DNA from 2 places in the Bacillus sp. V33-4 genome. Region 2 is predicted to be linked to the other one. Evidence: riboswitches for the same ligand, from Rfam matches in the RefSeq annotation. Region 2 holds a riboswitch; the other holds the start of a gene.
The links. A riboswitch is a leader RNA that binds a small molecule or an ion and turns the genes downstream of it on or off. The one in region 2 is predicted to bind FMN.
Positions count from the first base shown of each region.

Region 1 (16,703 bases), on a different contig from region 2:
ATTTCTAGAAGGGAACGGCCCTCATTGATCAATTCGAATGTTCGCGCAGTCGATTTCGTTAACGGCAGCTCTTTGTGGAGATCAGTAATTAACGGATATAGCAGCCTGTACTGGTCGGGTTCCCTTTTAATTAAATCTAATACATAATGAATGAAGCCAAGGAATTGCAGATGATAATAGCCCAAATCAGTCCCTAACTGCATCGCTGCCTGTACTCGTGTTAATCCGGCCCTGTTATGGCCTGAAAGGCGTAACACAATAACCGAGGGGTCGGACTCTTTGTTTAATTCAAGACAAGCTGTCAATTGAGCGTGAAGCTGCTCGGCCAGTTCCGCTCTGTTTTTTCCATAGGCAGATAAGTATCCCTTTAACCAAAACAGCGTTTCTTTCCTTTTTTGTACCGGTATGTACTTGGTTTCATGATGAAGCAGATTAGAACAAACTTGAATGAGAATCGACAACCGTTCCCAGAACAAATCTGTCAGGTGATGGTTTTTCCAGCCATTCAACGAGAGGGGTATCGGTTTTGCATCCAATTCTTGGGCCAGCCAATCTGAGCCTTTTTTCGTCAAAATATAGTGCTGAGAGACCGTCTCCTGGAGCATGCCCTGTTTCGCACAGTTCAGCACGGTCTGATCGAATTCTGTTCTGGTTATAAAAGAGAACGCCTGAAACAATACAGTTATATTAAAAAGGTAGGCATCCTGAATCGTCTGGGATGATTTTTTCCCTTTCAAGAGATGATAAACAGAGTAGATGGTTCTTTCGCCATTTATTTGCTTGAGACAATATAAAATGATCATTCCTAAATAGGCATTGAACATGTTTATCACCTGTTCCTTTTTCACTTGCTAAACAGTAGATCCGCAGGATATTGCGCAGTCAATAAAACTGGAGCCGTCCGGTCGAAGATAGTCTTCCCGGGCAGCTGCTTTTCCGAATCAAAAATAGCTAAAAATAAACTCATAATCATAGTAATAATATTGCGAGAAAATAATTGGAACCATATTCTCTACAGTCCATTTTAACATGAATCGACAATGCAATCCGTTTTAAATGGCGAAAGATAGGGAAAGTTTGTAGCAAACGTTGATATGATAAGCATTCTCATTACATTTTCTATTGAAATGTTGGTCATACAGTTTTACAATGGAATTAAGGAATCCGTTTTCTATTGTTTTTAAAGGAAAACGATCGAATAAAAACTGTTTATTTATTGGGAGGGTTTTTCATGGCAAAATATACTATCGTTGACAAAGACACATGCATTGCTTGCGGCGCATGTGGAGCGGCTGCACCAGACATTTACGATTATGACGATGAAGGCATCGCATTCGTGACACTTGATGATAATGAAGGGATTGTTGAAATTCCTGATGTTCTGATTGACGACATGATGGACGCGTTTGAAGGCTGCCCAACGGACTCGATTAAGGTTGCTGATGAGCCGTTTGATGGAGACGCGACTAAATTCGAATAATTATCACCAGATACAGTTTAAGCTACTCATCCCCTTTCTTTTTTAAGAGAGGGGATTTTTACATTTTTTCTAGCAAAAAAGCCGGACGATGCAGAACAATTCGTTCATTCCGCAAGATCCGGCTTTTCATTAATTTCAATTCATCAGGTTATATGCTTCGATAAGCGGTCTGTTTGCCAATCCATGTCTGCATCCTGGCAAACAGCAACATAAAGACAAGGGATATGAACAGACCCTTTACAATATTGAACGGCAGGATGGCGGTGACGATCAACTGCCGTGTCTCCACAGCAGACATTGCCGGTGCGTTCAAGAAAAAGGTGTAGGCAGGCAAGATAACAAAATAGTTAAGGACACTCATCAGAATCGCCATTACAACAGTTCCGTTAACAAGCGCGAAGGTCATGCCCTTTTTCGATTTTAATTTTTCATAAAAATAAACGGTCGGCAGTATAAAGGTAATTCCGGCAATAAAATTGGCAATATGACCAACAGGAACTCCGGTCGCGCTGCCTGTCAAAAAATAATCTAAAATATTTTTGAACAATTCTACCAGAATTCCGGCTGCCGGTCCAAAGATCAACGCAGCAATCAATGCAGGAATGTCGCTGAAGTCAATCATTAAAAAGCTCGGAAACGGTGGGATTGGAAAGTTCAGCAGCATTAAAACATAAGCGATGCTGCTTAGCATCCCAATCGATACTAACGCTTTAACCTTCAATTTTTTCATATTCCTCTCTCCTTTTTGAGACCCATCTCACATAGAAGAAAGGTTCAGCATTGGCATGCACTACGTAAAAAACCCCCAAACAATAGTTTGAGGGAGAAATTACAAAGGCACGCGTAATAAACATTTAAACCCTGCATGATTTAAATGTCTGCAGAACCTCCATCTTCTCCCATCCAGACTATACTGTCGGCTTTGGATTCACACCAAATCTGCCTAAATAACATTGTCGAGCTTTGGCTATTCACACAGGCGAACATTCATTTTCACTGGAGATTTCCCCCAGAGTTTGGATGACGTCAGCTTGTCGCGAATATGCGTCCGCTTTTCAATCAGGCTCGCGGGCTAAGAGCACTGGCTCCTCACCGCCGGTCGGGATTTTCACCCTGCCCCGAAGATAGATCGTATTTAGTTTTACGAGATAAGTATACTGAAAAAAAGCTAATTTGTGAAGAACTATGCATGCAAAAACTTTGAATATTGTCTTACGATTTTAATTGGTTATCGACATTATTAACTTTATCAAATTAAAGCGTTTACATTTTAAAGTGTAAAACAAAGCGCATTGACAGATAAAAGTTCGTCTTGTAAAATAATCAGAAAATTGTTTAATAATATTGGAAAAGCGGGTGGATATATGCACAAAATTTTAGTGGCAGATTCGATAAGTGAAGCCGGCCTTGAGCCGCTGCTCACAATGGAGAATGTCGAGATCATCCAGAAAAAAACGGATGATCCGGATGTAGTTCTTGATGAGGTGGATGCTCTGTTAGTAAGAAGTGCGACAACCGTTACTTCAGAACTGCTTGAGAAAATGCATTCATTAAAAATTATTGCTCGTGCTGGTGTAGGGGTTGACAATATTGACGTCGAAGCTGCAACCAAAAAAGGAATCGTCGTCGTTAATGCCCCTGATGGAAATACGATTTCCACTGCGGAACATACTTTTGCGATGATGGCTTCATTGATGCGAAACATTCCCCAGGCCCACGGTTCAATGAAAGATTACGAATGGAAACGCAATGCCTTTGTCGGTAAAGAGCTTTACGGGAAGACGCTCGGAATCATTGGAATGGGCAGAATCGGCTCCGAATTGGCAAAGCGGGCTAAAGCGTTCGGGATGGCGGTGCAGGTATACGATCCGTTTTTAACAAAAGAACGTGCTGTAAATCTCGGAGTTGAAGCGTGTTCGCTTGATGATGTGTTGACGAGAGCTGATATTATTACCGTTCATACCCCGCTTACAGCAGAAACGAAAGGCCTCATCAATGAACAAGCATTGGCAAAGACGAAACAAGGTGTTTTCTTTTTGAATTGTGCCCGCGGAGGGATTATTGATGAACAGGCTCTTGCTAAGTATATTGGAGCCGGACATGTGGCCGGGGCTGCCCTTGATGTATTTGAAACAGAGCCACCGGGAGAAAATCCGTTGTTGAAATTTGACAATGTTATCGCCACTCCCCACCTCGGTGCCTCGACAAAAGAAGCTCAATTAAATGTTGCCACCCAGGTTGCAGAAGAAGTCCGATTATTTCTAGAAGATAAGCCTGTTTCCAATTCTATCAATCTTCCTGCTATATCCAAGGAATTATACGAAAAGATCCGCCCCTATCATCACCTGGCCAAACAGATCGGAACCATTTTATCACAGTGCATAAAAGAAGGTGTCCAGGAAATATCGGTAACGTATTCCGGTTCTGTTGCTGATTTGGAAACATCATTTTTAACGAAGGCACTCCTATCAGGATTTTTCCGAAACAGAATCGACGTGAATGTGAACGAAGTAAATGCTTTACTGGCAGCAAAGGAACGCGGTATTACAGTTGGGGAAAAAATTTCAACCCATACATACGGTTATGCAAACAGCGTAACTGTGACAGCGAAAGGCGATGAAAGCCAGTTCACGATCCGCGGTACATATATCGACCATTACGGGCCGCGTATAGTCTTTTTAAACGACTTCAACATCGACTTCCTCCCTGAAGGAAATCTTTTATATATTCAGCATATGGATCGGCCGGGTGTCATCGGCCGGGTTGGAAAAATTCTTGGTGACCATTCCATCAACATTGCGACGATGCAAGTTGGGAGAAAGCAGGCAGGCGGAGAAGCAATCATGCTTTTATCGTTTGATAGACCCCTTCAGGAAGGAATGGTCGACCAATTACACGAATTGGACGACATCGTTTCGATTAACCCTATATTGTTATCTTAACAAAAACAGGACAGAGCTCGGCCTCTGTCCTGTTTTTGCGCATGATTGGCCGTGGCTGACCGGCCGGTTTTTTTATGTAACGTACGTGTGTGCAAACTCTGTTTTCTTTTACCCAAGCGGAAATTCTTTTCGTTCTCCTTTCGAGAAGGTCATGATCGACTGGTAGCCAACCTCCCGTGCCAGCTTCAGCGCCTGGTCAAAGTCAGCCCCGACATCTTCGGGGACATGGGCATCAGACGAGAGAACGATCGGAATTTTCTTGTTGCAGCACATTTCCAGCAGCCTTTTGTCCGGGTATAATTCGCCGACAGGCTTTCTTAAACCGGCTGTGCTTATTTCTACACATGTTTTTGACTCTGCAAGAGCGTTTACGGCCCGTTCGTATTGCGCCAATAAAAATTCTTCGTCCTTTGGTACATATTTGAAAATTTTCACAAGATCGAGATGCCCGACAATATCAAAAAGATTCGATTCAGCGAGGGTAACAACCTGATCAAAATAGGCAGTATACACTTCATGAATATCCCGTTTATCCCATTCATGTTTATATTCACTGAGATCGATGCCAAAATCACCGACCCAGTGGATTGAGCCAATCACATAATCAAAATCATATTGATTAATAAACTGGTCCATCTCTTTATGTTTTCCAGGCGTATAATCCATTTCGATCGACATCTTTACATCAATATTATGATCCCAGGCCGCGTGAAAAAGCTTTACATAATCCTTCATATCATAATATCTTCGTTCATTTACCCAATCGTTTTGCAAAATATTTGCAGTCTGATAGAAATGATAAGCATGTTCGGAAATCCCAAAATGGTCAATCCCTTTTTGGGCTGCCTGTTCAGTAAATTTCCGTAAATAGTCAAGTGTCAGCGTTCCCTTTTCCAGATGGTTATGATAATCCGTCAGCATATTCTCCGCCCTCTCCAATTTTTATCATTATACTTTTTAGAAAAGGACATCGGCAAGAAAAAAATCAATAATGGCATTCGGATTTATTCATCAATGCGAAGGGTCAGCAATTGCTGCGGCTGAATTAACGCTGATTCCAGATTATTTATTTCTATCAATTGTTTAACGGTCGTGTTTGCTGCGCGGGAAATACTTGTTAATGTATCGCCCGGTTGGACTATATACTGATTTTTACTGGACGATTTTATTGAAAGCTTTTGGTTTGGCTGAATCATCATATTTCCGTCAATTCCGTTTAAAGTTGTAATCGTGTTAATCGAGGTCTTGTAATGTTCAGCAATTGACCATAGGGTTTCGCCTGGCTGGACAGTGTGGATAATTTCCTGTTGGTGTTCTGGCTCTTTTTCAGACTTTACAGCTTCATTATCCAGGTCGTACGGGGGCTTGGCAGCAGCTTCAATTGCGGTATGACCAGGTTTATCATTTTTAAATACATGGACGGCTTCGCCCATTGCGATATTGCCTAACACGGCAACCGGGTTAACAGCATTTTTCTTTTCCGCTGTCCATTCTGCCTCATGAACTTCAAAGTGAAGATGTACTCCTGACGAATCGCCTGTATTGCCCATTCCCCCAATCAAATCACCCTGGCTGACCGTCTGGCCATCCTGTACATAGCGTTTATTTAAGTGCGCGTACACCGTCTCAAAATTATTTGGATGCCTTACAAACACGACATGTCCATACGAACCGGAGTAATATGATTTCACAACCGTTCCTCGATCGACAGCATAAATAGGCGCACCATTTTCCGCTGCGATATCTATTCCTTTGTGATGTCCATGTCTCGTGCCGTACAAATCTGTAATAACGCCATCAGCAGGCCAAATCCAATGGGCCGTTTGTTCGCTTATGTTCAGTGAGGCAGCCTGGGAGTGCTTTCCGCCAAGAAATAATAAACTAACACACAATGCCATAATACCGGCAATCAGAAATCTTTTTATGTAGTCTTTCATTCTTTTCCTCCTTAACTTGTACTCTCCCTTTCACCTTATGTATGTTTGTACTTTATTAGAACTTCATGTCAAAGTGTCAGCATATGAAAACAGTATTTGGTGTTTCCTGACATTTTATGCAAACTGATTTTTCTTAGGATTATTCGTTTCCTACGGCATACTCTTCTATATCTAGCCAACTTCATTCATTTTTCGGTTTAGCTTGTTACATTGTGAAATTGATTCAATTATTTAAAATTTTCAAATATAATAGAATCTTTTCTCATATTACTATAAAATGGAATCATCAGCCAATATTTTGCGTTCTTGAAGGAAGTGTGGGATCCGGTGAAAAAGAAAAAAGAAAAGCGCTATCTTCCGATCAGGTTAAACCTGTTATTTTTCGTTGTATTTATATTGTTTTCCTTATTGATATTAAGATTGGGAATCGTGCAAATTGTCTATGGAAATGATTTTAAACAGGAGGTCGACAGAACCGAAAACATTACTGTACAAAAACCCGTTCCGCGCGGAAAAATGTATGACCGGCATGGCAGAATCATCATCGATAATACGCCAATTAATGCGATAACGTATACTAAATTGCAGGGAACAACCCCGAAAGAAATGCTTGTGACGGCAGAAAATTTGGCTAAGCTGATCACCGTTGACACGGAAAAAATTCGGGAAAGGGATAAACAGGATTTCTGGATCCTGCGAAATCCGGAAAAAGCAGCCGGAAAAATTACAAAGGCTGAACTTCAGTTGTTTAAAAAGAAAAAATTGACCGATAAGCAGCTTTATCAGTTACAGCTTGATCGCATAACCGAAGAGGACTTAAAGGAGCTTTCGGAGGATGATTTAAAAGTTCTCGCGATTTACCGCGAACTAAATTCCGGCTACGCTTTGACACCGCAAATCGTGAAAAATGATCATGTCACAAAGGAAGAGTTTGCACTCGTCAGCGAAAATTTAAACGCGATGCCGGGAGTCGATACGACGGCTGACTGGCAAAGAAAATACTTATATGAACCTACATTGAAATCCGTGCTCGGAAACACTACTGAAACAGATGATGGCCTCCCTGAAGAGCGGATTGATTACTTTTTATCGCGAGGCTACAGCCGGAATGACCGGGTTGGCAAAAGTTATCTTGAGATGCAATATGAGGATGTATTACATGGCCATAAAGCAAAAATCAAAAACATCACCGATAAAGCCGGCAATGTCCTTGGCACTGAAGTCATTTCAGAAGGCCAGCGCGGCAAAGACCTTGTCTTAACGATCGATATGGACCTGCAGATTGCTGTTGAAAAAATCATTGAAGAACAGCTTTGGGCCACCAAGCAGCTACCACATACAAGCCTGCTTGACCGGGCATACGTCGTGTTAATCGAGCCTAAGACAGGAGAAATCTTAACGATGGCCGGAAAGAGAATCGTCAAAAACGAAGAGACCGGCCAGAACGAGATGATTGATGATGCACTTGGCAATATCACTACTACTTACAATGTCGGTTCCGCTGTTAAGGGGGCTACGGTTTTAACCGGTTTTAAAACGGGCGTGATCAAGCCTACTGACCGATTCGATGATACACCATTAAAATTTAAAGGCACTCCGCAGGAAAAAGGCTCGTACAAATATCTGGGCAAACCGGACGATGTTGAAGCTCTTAAACTGTCTTCCAATGTATATATGTTCCACACCGCAATCCGAATTGGAAAAGGGCACTACCGTCGAGACATGCCATTGCCTCTAGACATTCAGGGCTTCGGCACGATCAGGGATTCTTTTGCCCAGTTTGGATTAGGGGTAAGAACAGGAATCGACTTGCCAAATGAACAAAATGGCTTCAAAGGAATGAGTACCTTGCCAGGTCATATGCTTGATCTTGTCATCGGCCAGTATGACACGTACTCCACGATGCAGTTGGCCCAATACGTGTCAACGATCGCCAATGATGGATACCGGCTTAAACCGCATATTGTGAAAGAAATCCGCGAGCCCGCTTCCAATCAAAATGAGCTTGGTCCAGTTTTCAAGAAAATCCCGACTACGGTCTTAAATAAACTGGACGTTCAGGAGGAATGGCTTGATCGCGTCCAGCTCGGTTTTCAAAAGGTGATGCAGGAAAGCGGCGGAACGGGTTATCGGACCTTTGGTACTGCCACTTACCTGCCTGCCGGAAAAACAGGAACCGCCCAGGCATTCTACGACGGCCCACAGCGAAAAAAATCAGATGGGCCTCCTCCGGAAGTCATGAATCTGAGCTTAGTAGCATACGCTCCGTATAATAATCCGGAAGTAGCGATGGCCGTTATTGTTCCGTGGGTTTATCAGGCAGACAGCGGTCCCTCACCAAACATGGAGATTGGCCGGAAGGTCCTGGATACTTACTTCAGCTTAAAGCATCGCGCACAGCAATAGTAAAAAAGATCAGCCTTCTCTCGGCTGATCTTACTTTCTGATATTTTGCTTATTTGCTCCGAGCGGGACATTGATTACCTCGGCAACCGGAAAGCCGCCGATCGATTTCACCTCATCGTTTTTCAGGATGACAGCTTCGTAGCCGAAGTCTTTGGCTGTTAATAAAATCGCTTCGACCGTATAGACTAAATCCGCCGCATTTTCATTATTTTCAGAGCCCTTTAGCTCGACCGACAACAGCTTTGCATTTTTCTCGCCAGGTGTAATTTCGAAATGACTAGGTATCGATGGTATAAGGTTTCCCTCTGTTGATTGTTTCTGCATCGCGATAAACGCTTCATCGATCGTGTTATATTCCTTCGATGACGGAACTAAAAGCGGTTGTGCACGACCATCCTGGTTTAAGAAAAAGTAACCATGGTCACCGGTCGATTGAGCACTTGCCAAGTTGATCTCATTAAGCGGACCGTTATTCCCCAGCATCAACCCCGGTTCACCCGCTGTTTTCAGGATAACCGTATCAACTTTGCCGGCGAAATTTTGTTCCAGTACTTCTGGTATCGTGATCTCGCTGCGTGAGCCCTGGCCGTATTGCGAATCTGCCGCAAAATTAATGGTAAGTTCCCTCTTTGTTTCATCCATGCTTAACTCTGCCTTAAGAGGATAATACTCATCGAGACCCCAAGTCTCTTCCATAAGCTGGCCGGCTGTTTTCTTGTACAGGTCAAGCCATGGCTTTTTTTCCTCATTTGCAACAAGCACACTGATCGGGACAATATTGTTGCCACCATCTGCTGGCAAGGCGTATGTCAATAATTCCTGTCCGTTTAAATCGTCTTCATAAACGGCCGTCCTCTCAGGCAGCGGACTTAAAGCATCGGAGCCTTTTGCGGCAAATGTATTTTGGTTGTTTTCTTCCGGATTTGTCTGGATGTCCGCAGTTGATTCTTGCTGGCTATTCTTCTCCGCTTTGTCGGCACGACTATTGCTTTCCAGTGCGATCTTATTTTCTTGCCGCCCTTCATTTTGTCGCTCCGCCGATTCTAGATTCGTATCGCGAGCGGGGGAACTCCGCCAATCCAATAATTCGGGTGCCAAAATAAAGAAAAGGATTAAGGCGGCAGCCGTGGCCAAACCCGGCATGAGCCATGCCTGGCGCTTTCGTTTCCCGAGCTTTCCGGCAATATTTTGATGTATATCCTGAGGATTGCGATGATCTGTCAGCTTTGGCATTTGCCCGAGCAGCTTCTCAATGCGCTCATCGCTCCACTCTGATTTTTTCAATGCTCATACCCTCCTTTTCCATCGATTCTTCCATTCTCTTCTTTAACACCTTCAAGGCCCGGTGCTGGGTCGTTTTTACTTTACTTTCGGTCCAGTCCAGTGCTTGAGCCGTTTCGCTGATCGACAGCCCGTGGATATAACGCATAGTGACAACCATTCTTTGATCGACAGTACACTGTTTCAGACATCCGTACATCGCGCGAATTTCCTCATTCTGCATTGCTACCTCTTCCGGGATCGGCTGTTCATCCATGACTTGTTGGGTTGACCAGTCAAATCTGTCCAGCAGCCGCTGCTTCCATCCTTTTTGCTTGCGAAAGAAATCAATTGCAACATTCCTTGCAATCGAAAACAACCACGTTTTTTCGCTGCTCTTCCCCTCAAAACGCTCATAAGACTTCAGCACTCTAATATATACTTCCTGAACAAGATCCTCTGCCTGTTCTCTATTTCTCACCATATAAAATAAGAATTGAAATACATCCTGATGGTATTTTGTATACAATTCCTCAAAAACGGAGTCCATCGGTTCCCCTCCCCGTTCAAAATAATAGTCGTAATTTATGTATAAAAAGTTTCACCTTTGAGTCTCTCACATTGACATGGGCTTCTATTCGCTTTCCTTTTCCTAAATATAGACTCTTTCAAAGAAAAAAGGAAGGGCTTCAAGGAAATTCTTCCCTGTTCCTTCCTTCTTATATTTGCCTGCAAACAATGAATGTTTCCCGTGAATCAAGACTAATCGGCAAAACTGGCTAATTTATCCGATATTTCGAGGGACAAAAAACGAGAATATCGTGCCGAGGTTAAGCTTTGTTTGCACTGTAATATTTCCTTTATGGGCATCGATGATATTTTTGGCAATTGCAAGGCCAAGACCAGTACCGGAACGGCCCCGCGTTCTTGCCTTATCCGCTTTATAAAACCGTTCAAAAACAAACGGAATATCTTCTTCGGGAATTCCGGAGCCTGAGTCACTTACTTCCACAAACAAACCCCGTTCATTCGTTTTAATGATCACTTCAACCTTACCTGTATCCGGCGTATGCCTGATCGCATTATCAATTAAATTCGTTAGTACTTGTTCAATCCGGTCGGGATCAAATACGAAATATTCTTCATCACTTAAAATCGAAAAAGTGAGCTTGATTTCCTTGTCTTTTGCAAGCCCGTGAAACTTGCGGATAATCCTCTGGATATACGGACGAATTTCAACTGCTTCCGTATTTAGTTCGATATATCCCGCTTCCATCCGGGCCAGATCAAGGAGCTCGTTGACGAGGCGGCCCATCCGCAGCGATTCATCATAAATGACTTTAGCCATTTCCTGCTTTTCTTCAACCGTTCCGGCAATATCATCGACAATCGCCTCGCTATAGCCCTGCATCATCGAAATCGGCGTACGAAGCTCATGCGATACATTGGCAATAAAGTCTTTTCTGAGTTTATTCAGCTGGCGCTCCTCGGTCATATCCCGAATAACAGCGACAGCCCCGCGAATAAACTTGTTATTATATAAGGGACTGACAATGATCACCCAAAAACGGCCTTGAAAGGAGATCTCTCCTACCTGCTCCTTTTCGGTATCAACAGCAAGCTGGAATAATTCCATCACCTCGGAAGGAACTGCTTCCTGATTATTTGCTTCATGTTGTTCATAATACCAATTTTGCAGAAAACGTTCGGCCGGAGGGTTGGTGATCAAAATTGTCCCATCACGGTTAAACGTAATAACGCCATCGGCCATTCCGCTTAAAATGCTCGAAAGTTGCTCTTTCTCCTGGCTTAATGCGTTCATATTGAACTTCAATTGGCGGCCCATTTGGTTAAAAGCGGTAGCCAGTTCGCCTATTTCATCATTCGTTAAGATAGGAACCTTCGTGTCAAATTTTCCTCTCGCAACCTCAAAAGCAGCTTCGCGCATTTTCCGTAGCGGTGCCGTAATTCTCGTTGATAAGAAAAAAGCAAAAATCGTCGTTAAAATGATGGCAACTCCTGCGGCAAGCCAAATAAATTTGGTCGTCGAGCGGGTCGTTTCCTCCATCACTTCAAGTGATTGATAAATAAAAACAGCACCTGTTTCATTCAAAGGAACACCGACAATTAGTATTTGCGAATCACGGTTCATATTCGGGTTTTCTTCATTGACTGGAGAGATTTTTTTTACCGTATCCCTGTCGGTAAAAACCTTGGACAAATCTGGATCATCCCTTAATAAAGCAAGCGGTAAATCGTCGGTTCCCTGTGAATTTGGCGAAAGGTGATATTGGTTCTGGTCATCAAAGATTGCACCCTTCGTCACATCATCGAGCAATTCCCAGGATATCTCCAAACTTATTTGCAGATCGTTTTGCTCATGTTCCTCAATAATCCTGGCGATTTTACTTGCTGTTTTCGTTAATCCCTTTTCCGTTTCGTTTATATGGTAGTTTTCAAAAAATTCCATCATCATGATGGTGAGAATAAACAGCACGAACGAAACGAGAAAAAGAATCGTAATCCAAAGCTTACCGACTACACTTCGCCAAAACATCATTCGTTTCCAACTTCAAATTTATAGCCGACTCCCCATACAGTTACGATCATTTTCGCTGCCTGTTCCGAAACTTTATTCAGTTTCTCCCTGAGCCGCTTTACATGGGTATCTACGGTTCTTAGATCACCAAAAAATTCGTAATGCCAGACTTCCTTGAGCAGTTGTTCCCTATCAAACACCTTATCAGGTGAACGGGCAAGAAAATACAGCAATTCATATTCCTTCGGCGTCAAGCTCACTTCTTCGCCATCGGCCATGACACGGTGTGCATCATTATCGATTGTTAAATGCGGGAAAACAATCACATCTTTAGTCGTTGTCTCCGTTTGCAAATAAGTCGTTTTCGATGAGCGTCGCAACAGTGCTTTCACACGAAGCACCACTTCCCTTGGGCTGAAAGGCTTTACAATATAATCGTCTGTGCCGACCTCAAACCCCTGGACTCTGTTTACTTCTTCACCTTTCGCCGTCAACATTATGACCGGAGTTGCTTTTTTCTCACGGAGCTCACGGCAAACCTCTACTCCATCTTTGCCAGGCATCATCAAGTCGAGCAGAATCACATCATAGTCATTGGCCAGAGCCTTTGATAAAGCTTCGTTCCCATCCTCTGCTTCTTCAATTATGTAGCCTTCTCTTTCCAAATACATCCTCAACAAGCGGCGAATTCTTTCTTCATCATCTACTACTAACACTTTTACATCGTTTTCCACTGAACATTCCCCCTTGCAGATATTTTACAAAACAGCGGCCTTTAATGCCATATTTTTTCTAACATTGGGTTCTATGTATAATGTTGAGTTATACAAGATGTATTTAAAATAAAGCCTTCACTTTCTGATCAGTGAAGGCTCTATGAAAATGGACGGCGGTTAAGCGCCGGCATAAGAATGCAGGCCGGCAAGGACAAGATTTACGGCAATCAAGTTAAACATAATAATGATAAACCCGATTACAGCAAGCCAGGCCGATTTCTCACCATGCCATCCTTTAGACAAACGGAGATGAAGAAATGCAGCATAGAATAAAAACGTAATGAGTGCCCAAACTTCTTTCGGATCCCAACCCCAGAAACGTGTCCAGGCAATTTGCGCCCAGATCATCGCAAAAACGAGACCTCCGAGAGCGAATACGGGAAAACCAATCAAAACTGACCGATAGCTTATTTCATCGACAAGATCGAGTTTAATATTTTTCCCTAATGGTTGCAATGCTGCAGAAACACGCTTACGCAGAATTAAGCGCAGTAAACCGTATAGAATTAAACCAGCACCCATTGACCAGATAACTGTATTAAGTTTTTTTGCATTGATGAGAGCAGGCATTTCGACAAGAGGTTCCATTTTCCCTTTTGTCATCAGCTCACCTTCATGAGGTCCGGTAATCGCAGGTATAGTATAATCCTGGACTGCTTCCACGCCGTTTTTATCGATCCAGTTAAAAGACGCCTGATAGCCGCTTAAAGAAAATGCGCTCGCAACGATTACAAACCCTAACGTACTGATTAAGCCGTACATCACGACTTCGAGCCAAAAGGTCTTTTTGCTGCTTTTCGTCTGGTCTACAACCTTGACGAGATAAATCAATCCGGCAGCAAAGCTAACAGATAATATCGCTTCCCCGAGGGACACGGTGATGACATGAATGGTCAGCCAGTGACTCTGCAGGGCAGGGATCAATGGTGATATATCAGTCGGAAACATGCTTGCATAAGCAATGATCAATACAACAATTGGCAGGGTGAATAACCCTAACACAGGTGTTCGATACATAAAGAAGAACACAATAAAGGCACCGACCAGAGCCATACCGAAAAAGGTCGTGAATTCGAAGAGGTTGCTGACCGGCGTGTGTCCGGCCGCAATCCATCTAGTAATGAAATAACCGAGCTGGGCCGCAAAGCCGATAATCGTTAAAATGATTCCGATTTTCCCCCAGCCGTTAACTCCTGTTTTTTTCGAATCCTTCTCCTTTATCGCACCGCCGAAAAAAGCGATGGCAATTAAGTAAAGCAGAAAAGCTATATATAACAAGTTCGAGCTTAAAGCTGCCACTGTTTATCCCCCTTAAACTTCTTTTTCATTCTGCAGCTGATCTCCAGGTTCTTGAATACCGGTACCTTTTAACGCTGTTGTTATTTCTTTTTTCAAACCAAACCAGTTCTTATTCGTATGGGCAGCAACCCAAACCTTCCCATCCATTTGGCGAAACCAAATCCTGCGATGGTTCCAGTATGCCCCTTGAACGACACCAATCATAAAAATCGCGCCGCCAAGGCTGATAATCCAGAGCGTTAAATCCTTGCGAACCGTTAAAGCGGAAACATTTTTCGTTTCAACACCGTTAAAGGTCATTTTATATTGATTGTCATTTGAAGGCTCAATCGTTTTGCGAATCGCTACAAAACTGACTTCCCCCTCTGGCGTGTCAGGTGTGACCATTTTAAAGACGAAGGCCGGGTTGTTTGGTATCTTTGATTTTGTTATCGGCTCCCCATCGGAAATTTCATAATCTGGGTAATACTGGACAATTTCGACTGAGTAGCCGTTGCCCAAATCGTAGACATTTTCCGGATCATATAAATCGATCGTCAAATTCCCGAATGCTTCTTTCGATTCCTTGTTTTCAAGGATAAATGACATTTTATTCAGTTCATTGAGCTTATACTCTACCTGATACAAAGCAAAGTTTTCAAATTTCAGAGGGTCATTGACACGAATCTCGTAGTCTTTAACTTTTTTAAGCTCAGGTTCTTCACCGGCAACGGTGTCGCCTTGTTTTTTATAAAGGCTGACGTTCGATTGAAAGTTTTTCGCGACCATGCCGGAGCGTTCAATCGCTTCCTCAAATACTTCTTTATCTTTATCCTTATCATAGACTTCTAGAATAAATTGATCATTGGTTAAATAATATTGCCCGTCAGTTTCCGGGATTACCTTTGTCTCTCCCTCGCGGACCCAGAGGGTTTCATCGACGTACATGCCAGGCACGAATCTTAGCATCGCGCCAATTAAGAAGATGATCAAGCCGACATGGTTAACATACGGGCCCCACCTCGAAAAACGTCCCTTTTCAGCGAGGATATCGCCATTTTCTTCGCGAAGCTTGTACCTTCTCGCTTTAAGATTTTGTTTAATTCGATCAAAATCGTTTTCGCCTATCTCGTTGGTGTCGGTCATTCCAAAAATACGCTGCCTCTTCAGATAGCTTTCATGCCTTGAAACACGCTGTTTCTTTAAAGCGCGGTATAACGGGATAACCCGGTCAAGGCTGCAAATAACGAGCGACACACCAATTGATGCGATTAAAATTAGATACCACCATGAACTGTAGAGATTATGAAATCCAAGTTGATAATAGAGATTTCCCATCCATCCGTATTGGTCCTGATAATATTCAGACGCTGGCATGACCGGCGGGATATACATCTCCTGAGGAAAAATCGTCCCGAGCGAAGATGCTGATAAAGTAATGACAATCAGCCATACACCCACTTTTACGGACGAAAAAAAGTTCCAAATTTTATCAATTATCGTTTTATTGTAAGTTTGTGAACGCCTGGCACTGCCTTCATAGCGCATGTCAAGCAGCGCCTTGCCATTCTCCTGCTCCCCGAGCACCTTACCGCACGATTCACAAAGAACCGTTCCGTGCGGATTTACGTGCCCGCAATCACATTTTACATCATTCATATGAGAAAACTCCCTGTAACTTAAGGTTTGATCTGCTCCATAAAATTTTTAACCATGCTTTCAGTCAGCTCTCCGGTATGATATTTAATCACGGTGCCTTCTGCATCGATCAGAAACGTCGCAGGAAGAGGGTTGATTCCGTATGCTGATTGGACTTGCCCGTCCTCATCGATCACATTCGGAAAATCAAGGTTATATTTTTCAACAAATTTATTTACGGCCAGCTTTGACTCCCCAACATTTACTGCCAGCACTTGAACACCGTCATCTTTAAAATGATTGTATTGGTTGTTTATATATGGCATTTCTTTTTCACACGGTTTGCACCAAGTACCATAAAAATTTAAGAAAACTCCCTGTCCTTGATAATCTGAAAGGCGGTGTTTTTCCCCATTTATATCTGTTAACACAAAATCAGGCGCCTTT
Region 1 is NZ_PGVC01000029.1:115,709-132,411, reverse strand. Features, by position in the region: gene CVD23_RS11830 (helix-turn-helix domain-containing protein) at 1-824, opposite strand, end outside; gene CVD23_RS11825 (ferredoxin) at 1,232-1,480, shown strand; gene CVD23_RS11820 (ECF transporter S component) at 1,629-2,210, opposite strand; FMN riboswitch at 2,368-2,610, opposite strand; gene serA (phosphoglycerate dehydrogenase) at 2,845-4,422, shown strand; gene CVD23_RS11810 (histidinol-phosphatase) at 4,531-5,343, opposite strand; gene CVD23_RS11805 (M23 family metallopeptidase) at 5,427-6,359, opposite strand; gene CVD23_RS11800 (peptidoglycan D,D-transpeptidase FtsI family protein) at 6,687-8,765, shown strand; gene CVD23_RS11795 (negative regulator of sigma-X activity) at 8,796-10,049, opposite strand; gene sigX (RNA polymerase sigma factor SigX) at 10,024-10,575, opposite strand; gene CVD23_RS11785 (ATP-binding protein) at 10,810-12,585, opposite strand; gene CVD23_RS11780 (response regulator transcription factor) at 12,582-13,298, opposite strand; gene ccsB (c-type cytochrome biogenesis protein CcsB) at 13,458-14,639, opposite strand; gene CVD23_RS11770 (cytochrome c biogenesis protein ResB) at 14,652-16,277, opposite strand; gene resA (thiol-disulfide oxidoreductase ResA) at 16,298-16,703, opposite strand, start outside.
Region 1: another riboswitch for FMN. It lies ahead of CVD23_RS11820 (ECF transporter S component); the one in region 2 lies ahead of ribE (riboflavin synthase).

Region 2 (16,703 bases):
TTCGAAAGTCACGCTTTGGCCTTCGTCTAATGATTTGAAGCCATCACCTTGAATAGCAGAGAAATGAACAAATACATCTTCTCCACCTTCTGCTTCAATGAATCCGAATCCTTTTTCTGCATTAAACCATTTTACTTTACCGTTTTTCATAATGAAAAACCTCCTGAAATTGTTTCACCATAACACTTTTTATAAAATTCGGAAAAAACGAAAGCCGCAGCTTTGCAACGAAATAAGGAATCGGCCTACTTTCATTCCAGTTGCGACTACTTGTATCCATCTAATTATATAACGAGCTTTATAGCGTTACTTTAATAGTAAATTAATAGAGCCGCAAAGTCAACTTTAATTGCCCTTTTCTATCCTGTATCCCCAGTAAGAAAAAAAGTGGGATTCGCTTTTCTTCCAGGCTAATAATGCAAAAGGGATTGCAATAAATCAGTATTTTTAATAGAAAATATGCCGGGCGTAAAGCTGGTCGCTTATCGTCAGAATTGCATGAGAATAAGCAGGTTCGTTACCAAAATTTAACCTGTATCTTTCCTTCAATGTATAAGTGTATATTTCATCTTATTACAAAAGATAATAAACTTACAAATTTAATTTAAAGGGGTTATGAAATGACTGTTGATAATCGATTAAAGCAAAAATGCAGAACAAACTTGTTAACTGGACAGAAAAAAGGTAATGCGTTATATAGCATCGCTTTCGGCGGATTAATCTTAACAACAATTTACACAGCAATATTAGCGTCACAATTAATGAGTACAAAGCGTAAAGTTGATTATATCTATTACAAAACAAAGTTTATTGAAAAAAAATAAATTCGCAAACCTCTGTATTATTTTATAAATTCTTCAATGAAAAAACTCTCCAATTAAATGGAGAGTTTTGTATTTTCTTTATAACCAGGCTGTGCCTCGGCTATTGCCGCTTCTAATTCCTTTATGTGGTTTTGTTTTTCCCCATCTGTCCAGGCGAACTTGTCAGCAAAATAATCAACTACCTGCTCTTTCCATTTTTTAACGAGGGCGATATTAAACAACAGGGCGCCCGTTCTACGATAGAAAAAGTCAAGCGGGGTTGCAGCCATTTCATATTGGACTGCATATTCTAATTGTCCGAATAAAACCTTTGGCAGCTGGTATTTGTTTCTTATGTCGTGATTGGCGTTAATTAATTCAACAACAACCGGGCTGTTCGAACCATAAATGGCTGCAATCTGGGAAGATTCTTCTTTTGTCAACCCTAAAGACATCCCCTGTTCTGTTTGCTGAGCAATATAGCGAGTAAAACCTTCTGATCCACCGACGTCCCCTCCGGAGATCGGCATATGCATTGTTGAACTTTTCGGGAACTGCTTATTTTTCTCATTACTTAGCTTTTGTGCCACTAAATCGACAATCGTTTCTGCCATTTTCCGATATCCTGTCAGCTTACCGCCTGCGATCGTGATAAGTCCTGATTCAGATTCCCAGATCTCATCCTTCCGTGATATTTCTGATGGTGCCCGTCCTTCTTCATGGATGAGCGGTCTGATGCCGGCCCAGCTGGATTCGACATCCGCTTCGGTAATATTCACAGTTGGAAACATGTAATTGATGGCGTCAATGATATAAGCCCTGTCTTCCTGTGTTACGCCTGGATTCGCTTTGTCCGCATCAAAAAAAGTATCCGTTGTTCCAACGTAAGCCTTTCCTTCGCGTGGAATCGCAAACACCATCCGTCCGTCAGGTGTATCAAAATAAACAGCCTGTTTCAGCGGAAAGCGGCTCTGGTCAATGACAATATGAACGCCTTTGGTAAGCTTTAACGTTTTGCCTTTTTTGGAGCCATCCTTTTCACGGATTGTATCGACCCACGGCCCTGTCGCATTGATCACCTTGTCAGCACGGATTTCAAACACTTCTCCCGTCGTTAAGTCGGTTATTGATGCCCCGACAACCTTTTGATTCTCATATAACAAATTGTCGGCGCGCGCATAGTTTACGGCGGTAGCTCCTTTTTCAACTGCAGCTTTTAACACTTCAATCGTGAGGCGGGCATCGTCTGTCCGATATTCTACATAATAACCGCCGCCTTTTAAGCCGTCTTTTTTGACAAGCGGTTCTTTATTTAAGGTTTCATCAGCACCAAGCATTTTTCGGCGCTCTGTTCTTTTCACACCCGCCAGAAAGTCGTATACCATCAAACCGATCGACGTGCTTGTTTTGCCAAACGTTCCACCTTTATGCATAGGCAGCAGCATCCATTCCGGTGTCGTTACATGTGGACCGTTTTCATAGACAATCGCTCTTTCCTTGCCCACCTCTGCTACCAGCTTCACTTCAAATTGTTTTAAATAGCGAAGGCCTCCATGAACAAGCTTCGTTGAACGGCTGGAGGTTCCAGCTGAAAAATCCTGCATCTCTACGAGCGCAGCTTTCATTCCTCTAGCAGCAGCATCAAGTGCAATTCCAGCGCCTGTAACTCCTCCCCCGATGATAAGAACATCAAAGGATTCAGACTTCAGCTTATTTACTATTGTTGTTCTGTTCAGGTTCGAAAACTTTTCCATTTTAGTACCCTCCTAATGTAGAAAAAAGACCACAAAGCACACTATCGCTAGATCCAATAGTGTATTTGTGGTCTCTCCCTGTCTCCTGCCGAGTATTAACTTAGTTTAATCATAACATATATTTATGTCTTTGAAAAATATTACTTAAATGCCATTGTCGCATGGACAGCTTTCTTCCAGCCTTGATAGAGCTTGTCGCGGTCGTTGTCAGCCATTGTAGGTTCAAATGATCGATCAATGGACCATTGTTGGGCAATTTCTTCCTGACTTTCCCAGTAACCTACCGCAAGCCCGGCCAGATAGGCTGCGCCAAGTGCAGTCGTTTCATTGATAGTAGGTCTTTCAACAGGAACATTTAAAATGTCGCTTTGGAATTCCATCAAAAAGTTATTTTTAACTGCTCCACCATCAACACGCAATGTCTTCAGTTCAATTCCCGAATCTGCTTCCATTGCGCCGAGAACATCTTTTGTCTGGTAGGCAAGCGATTCAAGTGTCGCCCGGACAAAGTGTTCTTTTGACGTTCCCCGTGTTATGCCAAAGATTGCTCCACGTACATCACTATCCCAATATGGTGTTCCAAGACCAACAAAAGCGGGCACAACATAGACGCCGTCAGTAGATTGAACCTTGCTTGCATATCCCTCACTATCTTTTGCATCCTTTAGCATTCTTAATCCGTCACGAAGCCATTGAATGGCAGAGCCGGCAACAAAGATACTTCCTTCAAGGGCATATTCCACTTTCCCGTTCAATCCCCAGGCAAGAGTTGTTAACAACCCGTGCTCTGAACGAACCGCTTTTTCGCCAGTATTCATGAGCATGAAGCAACCGGTTCCATAAGTGTTTTTCGCCATCCCTTCACCAAAGCAAGCCTGGCCGAAAAGTGCTGCTTGCTGGTCACCTGCTGCACCGGCAATCGGCACTTCTTTACCAAAGAAATGGTAGTCGATTGTGTGCGCATATATATCAGAAGACGGGCGAACCTCAGGCAGCATCGACTTTGGTACTGTTAAAATTTCAAGAAGCTCATCATCCCATTTAAGATCATAAATATTGAACATCAGTGTTCTTGACGCGTTTGAGTAATCGGTTACGTGTGCTTTGCCTCCTGATAGCTTCCAGATGAGCCATGTGTCAATCGTTCCAAATAAGAGCTTGCCTTCTTCTGCTTTTTGGCGTGCGCCTTCAACATTATCCAAAATCCATTTTACTTTCGTTCCGGAGAAGTATGCATCAATGAGCAAGCCTGTTTTATTGCGGAATAAATCGTTATGGCCCTGTTTCTTTAGATCATCGCAAATGTCGCTAGTTTGCCGGGATTGCCAGACAATCGCGTTATATACCGGCTGGCCTGTTTCCTTATCCCAGACAACAGTCGTTTCACGCTGGTTGGTAATCCCGATCCCGGCGACTTGTTCAGGCTTCACTCCGGATTCGGATAAACAGCCGGCTATAACCGCCAAAATCGAGCCCCAAATTTCATTTGCATTATGCTCGACCCAGCCCGGCTGTGGAAAATATTGCGTAAATTCCTTTTGGGCAGAATGAACAATTTCTCCTTGTTTGTTAAAAAGAATTGCCCGTGAACTTGTTGTTCCTTGGTCTAAAGATAAAATAAATTTTTCCATGAATGCCTCTCCCCCGAATATGTTATGTTTTTATGCGACAGCCTTTGATTGGTCCATTTCACCTGACTGTTTTTTTCCGAATAAATACGCTAATAATAATATTACTATTGTAATAGAGATAACACTCCATGTCATCGCATTCACTTTTCCGTTATACATATATTGATAGAATACGGAGCCTAGTGAACCACCCAGAATCGGACCAACCACCGGAATCCAGGAATACCCCCAGTTGGAGCCACCCTTACCTGGGATCGGAAGCAAAAAGTGAGCAATCCGCGGACCAAGGTCACGAGCCGGATTAATCGCGTAACCGGTTGTTCCACCAAGCGACATCCCGATGACAACAATCAGTAAGCCGACCGCGATTGGGTTCAATCCCTCTGTAAATTGGTTTGCACCAATGAAAAGCAATCCTAGAACAAGAATAAAAGTACCAATAATTTCACTTAAAAGGTTTGAAAATGTGTGAGGAATTGCCGGGCCTGTCGAAAATACACCAAGCTTGGCTGCCGGATCAGGAGTCTCTTTCCAGTGCGGCAAGTAATGTAAAAAGACTACAAAAGAACCTAAAATAGCACCGATCATTTGCGCGAGGATATATGCCGGTACATCCGCCCAGGCAAAATCTCCATTCACTGCCAATCCAATCGTTACCGCAGGATTTAAGTGTGCACCACTGATGGATCCAACCGCAAATACTCCCATTGTTACGGCAAGTCCCCAGGCGATGGTTATGACAATCCATCCCGCATTATTGGCGTAAGATTTTTTCAATGTGTTCCCGGCGCCAATTCCGGCTCCAAAGATAATCAAAATCATGGTGCCGATGACTTCTCCCATAAAAGCAGTCATAAATACTCCCCTTTCTTTTTTGAAAGCGTTTGATTTTTATTTAACAACAAGTTTGATAAGAAAAAGGAGATACACGACAGAATAACCCTCTGAAAGAGGCAATCTGCGTGAATCTCCTTTTCTCCATCACGATTCATTAACTTGTTAATTATCAGTATACTGACCTGTGAAAGCGTTGTCAACAAATTAAGATTTTTTTCTTTGTGTATGTTGATCGACCTAGAGGATAAACATATCCCATAGGTCCGTTTTCGACGTGGTAATCGCGACAGCACCTGCTTTTAGGGCATTTTTTACTTCCTCGGGTGAACGGATTAAGCCACCGGCAAATATAGGAGTGTTCAGGCGTTCCTTCACTTCCTTAATCATCCACGGCATTGCACCTGGAAGGACTTCGATGTAATCTGGCTTGGTCTTTTCAACAAGCTTGTAGCTCTTTTCAAGGGCATGGCTGTCAATTAAAAAAATCCGTTGCACGGCTATCACCCCTTTTTGCTTTGCTTTATGGATGACGCTCGACTTTGTTGAAATAAGGCCGTACGGTCGATATTCCTGGCATATGTATTCTGTAGCATAGTCATCGTTTTTAATGCCATGAATCATATCGACGTGATAAATCATTTTTTTATTATGCTGTCGCGCCATCGCATTGACATTTTTTAATTGAGCGATATGCATCTCCAGAAACACACCGATCTGATAGGGACTATCCAAAAATATTTCAAACTCTTTCATACTTGATGACGCTGGCAAGATCTTTTGGTTCACTCTGTTACCTCCATTTGCTGTTCGCAGAATTCAACAATCGCCTCTTTTCAACCGATGGGCAATGCGGGGGCAGTAGTAGCATCACCAACCGCATCACTGCCGGAAAATGGATTACGGGAGGCTGAGCTTTAGCCTGTTTCTCGGATTAATAAAATCATACATGAAGCACATGCAAACTTCCAGATCTCTTTTCATATATGAAAAACAGGGATGGCCATTGTTTTCATGGACAAATCCACTCAACTCCTATGCTTCTTTTCTTGTTTTCGTGGCGGTGCGCTTTTTTCTGGCTGGCGCCTTTTTTGGTTTTGTTTTATCAATAGAAGCTTGCAGGGCAGCCATGAGATCGGTAACATTTGATTTTGGCTCTTTTTCCGTCGGGGTAACCGTCTCTTTACCTGTACGTTTCGCTTCAATTAATTCCAGCAGTTCATTCCGATAGTCATCGGTATATTTTTCCGGCTCAAACTCGGCTGTCAGCTGATCAATTAACATGATCGCCGTATCAAGCTCCTTTTTAGTTACTTTATCTTCGGCAGGAACATTGGGTACATCAATCGCTCCGCGAACTTCGTCCGGATAATGTATCGTTTCCATGACCAGTGTATTTTTATATACCCGCACTACTGCCAGTTGTTCCTTTGATCTAATCACGATTTTGGCGATCCCAACCTTGTCCGACTCATCAAGCGCTTTTCGCAGCAGTGAATATGCCTTGCCTCCTCCATCTCCCGGTGACATATAATAGCTTCTGCTGTAGTAAATCGGATCGATTTCTGTGATCTTGACAAAATCGATAATTTCAACCGCTTTATCTTCATTTTCCTTCTTTAATTTTTCTAAATCATCGTCATCTAGAACCACAAACTTCCCTTTTGTGTACTCAAAAGCTTTTACGATGTCTTCATTTTTTACTTCCTTTTCACAGACCGGGCAAACCTTTTCGTATTTAATTGGTGATTTGCATTCCTTATGCAAAGTGCGGAGCTTCACATCTTTATCTTCAGTTGCTGCATGCAGCTTAATCGGTATATTAACCAGTCCGAAGCTAATGCTGCCCTTCCAAATTGTATGCATACGGATTCTCCATTCGTTTTTGTTTACTCTTAATTTGTGTGAACAGAGGCAAGAAATTCATTAAAACAACTGGAAACAGATTAGTTTTAATGCCAAAAAGGCAAGCTAATATAAACAAAGCTCGAAAGGATGAAAGCAGAATGAAACCGATGCTGCCTACCCTTACGTTTGATGTTCCTAAAGGCGAAAATTGGGTTTATGAGGTGAAATATGACGGGTTTAGAGCGATATTAACCTGGGACAATGACATAACTTTAATTAGCCGGAACGGCAAAGAGCTTCTTTCCTTATTTCCGGAAATTGAACAGTTTCTTGTTGAAAATCGCTCCGTCTTCGAACCCTACCTGCCTTTTGTACTCGATGGAGAGCTTGTCTTTCTCGAAAACCGCTTTAAAGCTGGCTTTGATTCCATCCAAGTTCGAGGCAGGATGCGGTCTGAACAAAGAATACATCAGAAGGCCAAAGCTTCCCCATGCAGGCTGCTGATATTTGATATTTTACAGCTGAAGGGCAAATCCTTAAAAGAGAAGAAATTCATCGAGCGCAAGGAAATTTTGCTGAATTTTTTTAAAACGGCAGGCCTTCCCCTCGAACCTGACGAAAAACAGCATAAGCTGGTTCAGATGATTCCGGCGCATAAAGATTTTAAGAAAATTTGGGAGAAGGTTATCCTGTATGATGGCGAAGGAATCGTCGCAAAGCAGGTGAATAGTCACTGGACAGCTGGAACAAGGACGCGGGAATGGATAAAAAATAAAAATTGGAAGTACGTGTCTTGTTTCATTTCAGCTTATGAAAAGACAAATGGCTATTTTTATGCTTCAGTATTTAAGGATGGCAGCCCTGTCCCGATCGGAAATTTCTTATTTGGACTTAAGCCTGAAGAGAAAAATGCGTTATTCCAGATCGTTAAAGAAAATAAAATAGAGGAAGACAGCGAATTTATTTATGTTGAACCTGCTATTTGTGTAGAGCTAAAATATTTGGAAATATACGAACTGCAAATGAGAGAACCCCATTTCGAGCGATTTCGTTTTGACTTGATGCCTGAAGAATGTACATTCGAAAAATTTGTCCAGCAGCAGAAAAACGTTCCTGTTGATGTCGAAATTACCCATCCCGATAAGCCGCTTTGGGAAACGCCGCCCATTAAAAAAATCGATTACATTCATTATTTACGAGAAATCTCCCCTTATTTTCTGCCGTTTTTAAGGGATCGGCTCTTGACTACAATACGCTATCCGCATGGAATATTTGGTGAAGCATTTTTTCAGAAAAACCGGCCCGATTATACACCTGAATTCATTGACACCAGCGAAAGCGATGGGATCTACTACATTGTTTGCAACGATCTGAAAAGCTTGCTGTGGCTTGGCAACCAGCTTGCCTTCGAGTTTCATGTTCCTTTCCAAACGATTCATAGCACTGGCCCGAGTGAAATAGTCTTTGACCTCGACCCGCCCTCAAAGGATGCGTTTCCGCTCGCCATTAAGGCGGCCCGCTTGATTAAGGAAGTGCTGGACCATCTCAAGCTCATCAGTTTTATCAAAACATCCGGGAATAAAGGTCTCCAAGTATATTTACCATTGCCGGAAAACCGCTTTTCTTACGAGCAGACCCGCATGTTTACATCGTTTGTCGCCGACTATCTCGTTTCAAAGGACCCTGATTCCTTTACGGTCGAACGAATGAAGAAAAAGCGTGGAAAACGCCTATATGTCGACTATGTCCAGCATGCAGAAGGAAAGACGATCATTGCTCCATATTCTCCGAGAGGAAATAAAAATGCAACGATTTCAGCGCCGCTTTTTTGGGAGGAGGTAAACGAAAAATTAACTATAGACACCTTTCAAATAACCACGATGTTAAAAAGATTAAAAACGCAAGGATGTCCTTTCCAAACATTCTTCCAAACAAAGGAAATACAATCATTTGAACCTGTTTTGGAGTTTCTTACCAATGGGGCTAAATAGCAAAAAGCAGCTACCTGTTATAATGGCGGCTGCTTTTCAAATTTAAATATATTTGCTTAAATAGTCTTTTACATGCTCCTGTAATTTTTCATAATGTGTTGATTCCTCTTTGAAGAATTCCTTCGGGCCTGTTTGGAAATGATCAACGGCGTTCCAATTAAAATTGACCTTCGTTTTGTATACATACGTGGCATTTCCAATTAAGTCAATTGAATAATTTCCGTTTTGTTCGTGGATGATACAGTGAACCTTCCCGCCATTATTATAAACCTCGATCGATCTTTCTTTGTCATTTAATCCGTTCAAGTATGTGACAAGACTTGAAGCAGACATCGCCGTACCGCAGGCATTTGTAAAACCGACGCCTCGTTCAAAGGTCCTCACATAAATTGCCCCGTCCTCAAGCGCTGTAACAAAGCTGACGTTCACACCATCAGGAAACAAATCATTTGGGCCATTTACGCGCTCACTCAAGTGTTTTTGCAAGTCTGAATGAATTTGCTCAGCCTCGACGATCGCGACAAGATGCGGGTTTGGAACAGCCAAAGCCGTAAATCGCAATTGATCGGAAAGAGCGGGTATCTTTTCATGATGCAAGCTTTCTTGGGGAAGATTTAACGGTAAATCTTTTAAAGCAAAAGAAACAGGTGAAATTTCAACCTGATAAGTTGGAACATGAGCAAAAAGATCATCCATTTTATTAACAGACAGATTGACCTTCATGGTTTCGATTACAGCACTGCTCTTTTTTTGCAGTTCACAAACATAACGGGCAACACAGCGCAAGCCATTGCCGCACATCGACGCCTCGGAACCATCTGCATTAAACACACGCATCCGTGCATCAGCATGCTTTGAAGGCATGACATACAATATTCCATCCGCTCCCAGTTCGCTTGAACGTTCACATAATGCTTTGGCAAGTTCTGCCCGTTGCTCTTCCGTAAAGACGTAATCATTTGAAAGCTCATCTATTAGTAAAAAGTCATTGCCGGAACCATGGCATTTTATGATATCAATCTGCAAGGACTAAACCTCCATCATCGTTTTACTGGCTTTAAAAATAGCTATTACAAGAGTGCCACATTTCAGTTTAATATTCAATTAAAGTTATTCCTATTGTGCTTTTCCAAACACAGTTATTTTTTTCGGCAGTATACGAATGAACTCGCCTATATTAACTTGTTTTGGTTACTTGCTTCGTCATTCAGGAGATGATCAGACCAGTTTAACGCTTCAGCATAGATCAAGAACAAGTCCTTTTCCTCAATCTTAAACTCACGGCATTTCTGATTAATCTTAATCCAATCCGCTTTTTCAACTGCGACGACAAGGTCGAGTACTTCCTTATAGCAATTTGGCTCTCCTTTTAGAGCTTCGCAAATCTCGTCTTGCAGCGGCAAGTCTTTGAGGATCTTCTCCATCGAAGTTCCCATCACCGTATCCATTAAAGAAAACATACCTGTCATGAAGAAACTTGAACAAAACGCTGTTTGTTTCTTTAGCCTCGCAACCGATTCACACATTTTAGCTCTGGTCAGGCAAATTTTTATTGTTTCCTTTGATAAACTTTTTGCCATTCCTGTTGTCTCTCTTACTGCCATAACATATATCCACTTTTGGGTTTCGATTAACCCGAGCAAAATAATCGCCTGGCGGATTGAGTTAATTTTATATTTCGGGCGAAATGCCGGTGAATTAATTAGCTTTAACAATTTATAAGAAAGGGATAAATCTCTTTCTATTAGTTCTGAAACCTCATCAATACTTGGTGCAGTCATTGAAAAATTTTGGATCATTTCAAAATAGGACGGGAAGTACGTAGGTATATCATAGGTCGAAACAATGTCAGGCTTTGAAAAGAAATAGCCCTGAAAAAAATCGTAGCCTTTTTCTTTTGCTGTTAGAAACTCTGTTTTCGTTTCAACTTTTTCAGCAAGCAGCTGAATATTCTGCGACTTTGCTGCAGATTCGATCCTTTCCCGGATTTCTGACGATGTTTGTAAAAAATCTACCTTTATGATATCAGCGTAGCTCAGCAACTCAGAAGAATATGGGTTTTGCTCATTTAATGCATAGTCATCAAGAGCTATTTTATAACCGAGCGCTTTCAGTTCCTGGCAAATCTCAATAATTTCTTCACTAGGCTCGACCGACTCCAGTATTTCAACAACAATTTCGCGCGGCCGAAAATAGGTCGGCAGCCGCAATTGAAGAAGATTTTCTGTAAAATTAATGAAGCATGGCTTGCCATTCGCTACATCATCAATTCCGATGTTCAGAAAGCTATTAATAATTACATCGGCGGTTGCCTGATCTCCATTTACATTCGGAAACACATTTACTTGATTGCTTCGATGGAGAAGTTCGTAAGCAAAAACTTCTTCCTTCTTATTAAAAATCGGCTGCCTTGCAACAAAAACTTCCATTCCTGTTAACCTCCGAACCGTCTGCAAATGTCTATTGATCCCACCCTACATTCTAGCGGAAAGATCATTGTAACTTTGTCGAAATTTGTAACTTTCAGAAAACTTTTTACATGATAAGCAATTATCTCCTTTATTTGGACGAAAACAAGCAAGAGATTACAAAAATCGTGAAAACAAAAAGAGACACCCTAAGGTGCCCCCTTCTTGTTAACTAATAAAATGAACGACAAAATTCATTAAAAATAAAGCAGAAATGAAATATAATGTTAAAGAAACTTCGCGTGCTTTACCAATAGCAATTTTCAAAATTGGATAAAGAATAAATCCAATCGCAATTCCGTCAGCAATGCTGTAGGTAAATGGAATCATCACAATAATAAACATAGCCGGAAAACTTTCACTTAAATCCTTCATGTCAAGATTGCGGATATTTTGCAGCATCAACCCGCCAATAATGATTAAAATCGGGGCAATCGCACTGTCAGGAATTAATTTGATCAATGGGATTAAAAATGCCGATACACCAAAGAGCAGGCCTGCGGTGACAGCGGTCAACCCGGTTCTCCCCCCGGCAGCCATGCTTGCTGCACTCTCAACCGTTGAAACGGTCGGACTCGTGCCGAATAAACCAGAAAGCAGTGCAGAAACAGCGTTTGCTTGAAAAGCACGTGTGAATTTCTCGGATCTCCCGATAAAATTCAAATGACCGTGAACAAGGCCGATATTCTCAAAAACAAGTACCATCGTCATTGAGAAAACGGCTACCCAGAAAGTAAAAGAAAGCACTCCATCAAAAGAAAAAGCCGCAAACACAGTCGAGTAATCATGCAAGGTAAACGTTTTTTCTGCCGAGGCAGCCGGGCCAATTAAGCCGAAGGACCAGGAAATGATCGTCCCGGCGATGATACTGATAAAAAAATTGCCGGAAACGTTACGTAAAAACAAAATGATTGCAATCAAAAATGTCAAAATCGTTGCAACCACCTCTGGATTCCCTAGTTCACCAAGTGAAATAATGGAGTTACTGCCCCTTACGATAATCCCGCCTTTTTCAAGTCCGATGAACATGAGAAACAGGCCAAGACCAACCGTAATCGCCTCCTTCAAAGAATACGGAATCGCCTCACTTAATTTTTTCGCATACTTTGAAAAAGCAACGATGCAAAACATCAGTCCGGAAACAAACACGACTCCTAGTGCTTCCTGCCAGGATAACCCCATTGAGTTGACCATCGTGTAGGAAAATAAAGCATTAATTCCCATCCCGGGCACGAGTAAAATCGGGGCATTTCCCCACAATCCCATTAACAGGCAGCCAGTCACCGAGGTCACAATCGTAGCGATGATCGCCGCTTCCAAAGGAATTCCTGCTTCTGAGAGGATTAGCGAATTCACCGCAATGATATAGACAATCGTAAAAAAACCGACCGAGCCGGCCAGCATCTCTTGTTTTACCGATGTCTGATTTCTTTCAAGCTGAAAGAATTGATTTAGCCTATTGTGCAATTAAATCATATCCAGTTTTTCATAGCCCTCTCCCTACCCGCTTTGCCTGAAAAGTTCAGGTAAGCCACAAGTCAGTATTTTATCAGAAAAGTACTGTTAATTCTACAGAAAGCATTTTGTAAAAGCTTTATACCCAATCTGGATTTCAAATTTTCAACTGCTTTGCATGTAAAAACTAGATGTAAAACTTGATTCCCCAATTGAGTGGATAATCTGACAGCCAGAAAAAAACAAGCCCCACACTGGAGCTTGTTCCGTCTATTATAGCTGCTTGTACAAATTCGCCATTTCAATGGCACCTGTTGCTGCTTCCCAGCCTTTGTTTCCAGCTTTTGTACCGGCCCGTTCAATCGCTTGTTCAATTGTTTCGGTCGTCAATACGCCAAAAATGATTGGGATCCCTGTCTGGAGGCTGCTGCTGGCAACACCCTTTGCCGTCTCGCCGCTAACGTATTCGAAATGGGGTGTCGCCCCTCTTATTACTGTTCCGAGCGTAATGACAGCATCATATTTTCCTGATTCGGCAAGTTTTTTGGCCATCAAAGGAATTTCAAATGCTCCCGGAACCCAGGCAATCGTGACATCTTCTTCCTGGACGCCATGCCGATAAAGCGCATCCTCGGCACCGCTGAGCAGCTTGCTTGTGATAAATTCATTAAAACGGCCGACAACGATCGCCATTTTCAAGCCTGTTCCAATCAAATTTCCTTCGATTATTTTTTTCATCGTGTTTCTCTCCTTATATACAATTTCATCTTTTTTGAACAAGTGAATCATGTTTAAGACGGTATTGAATTAAATCCGCGATTGTAATCATCCTCATATCAAATTTATTGGCAAGCTTCTTCAAGTCAGGAACTCTGGCCATCGTACCGTCTTCATTCATGATTTCACAGATAACCCCGGCTGGCGGCGAGCCGCATAATCTAGCTAAATCAACAGCCGCTTCCGTATGGCCGGCTCTTTCCACGACACCGCCGTTGTTGGCGATAAGCGGAAAAACATGCCCTGGACGTTTAAAATCGCCTCCGGTTGCTTTCTTATCCAGCATTTTTCTGATCGTTAAAGACCGCTCAAACGCACTGATCCCCGTCGTCGTTTCAACATGATCAATGCTGACGGTAAAAGCCGTTCCGTGTGAATCGGTATTGTTTTCGATCATTGGGTCCAATCGTAGCTTCTCGGCCATTTTTTTTGTAATTGGCACGCAAATCAAACCCCTGCCTTCCTTCGCCATAAAATTGATCACTTCCGGGCTGGAAAGTTCAGCGAGACAGACAAAGTCTCCTTCATTTTCGCGATCTTCATTGTCACAGACAATGACTATTCTTCCCTGTCTTAAATCTTCAAGGGCATCTTCAATTCGGTCAAACATTTAAATTCCACCTTTCAGTTACATGAAGCCGTTTTCCCGTAAGAAATCAGCAGATATCCGGTTGTCTTTTTGCTGGCTGCTCATTTTGTTCTCGATGATGGTATGTAAATATTTTGCAAGCATATCGAATTCAATATTCACAATCTCGCCTGGTTCCTTCAAGCCAAGAACGGTTTCTTTACTTGTGTGGGGAATGAGCGAAACGGTAATGAGATTATTTTCTACCGCAAAAATCGTTAGTGACGTCCCATCAATCGCAATCGACCCCTTAAAGACAACATACTCAATCCCGTGTTCGGGAATTTCAATATCAACGTATATGGCGTTATCTTTTGTTTTCTTACGGATGATCGACCCGGTACCATCAACGTGGCCTGTAACAAAGTGACCGCCAAACCTGCCGTTCGCTGCCATCGCCCGTTCGAGGTTCACAGGCGACCCTCTCCGCAAAAGCGACAAGGAAGTCGATTTATACGTCTCCGGCATCACATCGGCAGCAAATGAATTAGCATTGAATTCGGTTACCGTCAGGCAAACTCCATTGATCGAAATGCTATCGCCAAGCTGAATATCTTCAAGCACCTTTTTGGCATAAATATTCAATTTTAACGCTTCACCCTGTTGTGAAATACGCTGCAATGTGCCAATTTCTTCAACGATTCCTGTAAACATTCTTTCTCACCACCTTTATGGATGCCCTTCTGAAAATTTTAATTTGTACAATTAAAAACCCCGTACTAAAAACAGTACGGGGTGAAAGCCATGACAAAATAAACGTTGTAAAAAGCTATTTTCCAACGCATATTTATGCCTTCTCCCATCCAGACTTTTACTGTCGGCTTTGGAATTTCACCAAATCCACCGTTTCCAAAATGTGAAAACGGGTCACGGGCTTAGAGACCGATGCCTCATCACCGCCGGTTGGGAATTGCACCCGACCCCGAAGGCGGCTATAAAATATAGCCATACTAAAATTAAGTTGTTATTGCTATCGTACATTAACGTAATAATTTATGCAATTTTTAGATTCAGGTTTTTGTACCACAGGATATCTGTTAAAGTGTTTAATCTGTGGATCTTGCTAACAACAGTTACAAAAAAACAGGAGATGCAAACGGCATCTCCTCTTCTTATGGTAATCTTTTCAGTTCATCTTCTAAAAATTCTTTATTTACTCCGCCGATAATTCTGCTGCGAATGATTCCGTCAGAATCAATAAAAAGGCTTGTCGGGTACGTGAGTATTTCGAACCGGGAAGAAACTTCATTCCTCTCATCCATTGGAATTGGAAATGTCAGTCCGTACTTTTTCACAAAATCAACGGCATCCTGCCTGTTTTTTTCTGTAACCGTTGAATTGACGGCAAGTATTTCATAACCATCCTTTTGATATTTCTCATACATTTCTTGCATATAAGGCATTTCTTCTTTGCATGGCGGACACCAGCTTGCCCAGAAATTAAGTAGAAGCTTTTTTCCTCTTAATTCTTCAAGGATGACCTTCTTTCCTTCGATATCCGTTAATTCAAAATTGGGGACCCGATTTCCCGGCTCTATCCCAATCGGAAGCTCGTTTGGATTATTAACTTCCTCGTACTTTTCAATTTTGAGAATCTCTTCACTCGGTTTGTTATCCATTAAAATGAAGGTATCTACTAGATACAAAACAAGGATGGCGGCAGCTGCCATTATCAACAATCTTTTCAAACCTGCTAACCTACTTTCATTCCCCTTTTACAGTTATCCAAAAAAAGCATTATTATTGTAAATATTTAATAGAAACTAGCCATCGCGGTTGGTTTTATCATACACTATTTACACAACAAGAAAAATTGATTTAGCTTTTAAATTTGAAATTGCTTTCTTAATGGTTCGAGTAGCGATAATACAGTGTCAGAAGTGAAAACATCGCCAACCGTTTTTTTTGCGAATCCTTGCTGTGAAAGGTTAGGACTGGTGTGTTTGGGTCTTTAAACTGTTTGCTCCATTCAAGCGGCATCCAGCCTTTTCTCAAAATAACCTCCGGTGTCCGATCTGTCCAGACATAGCGAATATCTGTAAACGCAGTTGAACCCGTTAAATGAATATTTATTTTTTCACCATTCATATCAATGTGAAAAGATTTCAGTGAGTTGCGCTTGATTCTGACCATTTCTGTTTGATCAGAGTCAGTTACGATAATCTCTTTTTTTTTCAGTTTAATGATTGCTGCAAGTTGATTATTACCATTATAAAATCCGTATTGGGCCGGAATCGACTTATCTAGAAAATAGGGCAGCAGCCATCTCCATTTCCAAAACCGCAGATCCTTGATTTCCCCGGCAAGAATTCCGTCCGGGTTGAATAATAGCATTCTCAACGAAGGAGCAGGAAGAAACGTTAATAGCAGCTGATCTTCGTTTAACGCGTGTTTTCCCTGCTGTGGTTTATCATTGAATGTGAAAGCACTGCTTCTAGACTGTTCCTCAAGTAAAAGGTGTTTTTGATAGGAGAAAAAGCTAAGTAATAGAAATGGAGCAACCAAAGCTAAAAT
Region 2 is NZ_PGVC01000038.1:58,938-75,640, forward strand. Features, by position in the region: gene cspD (cold-shock protein CspD) at 1-150, opposite strand, end outside; gene CVD23_RS14535 (hypothetical protein) at 621-824, shown strand; gene CVD23_RS14540 (glycerol-3-phosphate dehydrogenase/oxidase) at 878-2,557, opposite strand; gene glpK (glycerol kinase GlpK) at 2,698-4,188, opposite strand; gene CVD23_RS14550 (MIP/aquaporin family protein) at 4,219-5,043, opposite strand; gene CVD23_RS14555 (glycerol-3-phosphate responsive antiterminator) at 5,263-5,811, opposite strand; gene ku (non-homologous end joining protein Ku) at 6,058-6,888, opposite strand; gene CVD23_RS14565 (DNA ligase D) at 7,029-8,861, shown strand; gene dapF (diaminopimelate epimerase) at 8,904-9,887, opposite strand; gene CVD23_RS14575 (EAL and HDOD domain-containing protein) at 10,034-11,290, opposite strand; gene CVD23_RS14580 (NCS2 family permease) at 11,498-12,733, opposite strand; gene ribH (6,7-dimethyl-8-ribityllumazine synthase) at 13,058-13,522, opposite strand; partial or broken gene ribB (3,4-dihydroxy-2-butanone-4-phosphate synthase) at 13,554-14,171, opposite strand; gene ribE (riboflavin synthase) at 14,190-14,843, opposite strand; FMN riboswitch at 14,977-15,123, opposite strand; gene CVD23_RS14600 (TlpA disulfide reductase family protein) at 15,302-15,877, opposite strand; gene CVD23_RS14605 (hypothetical protein) at 16,035-16,703, opposite strand, start outside.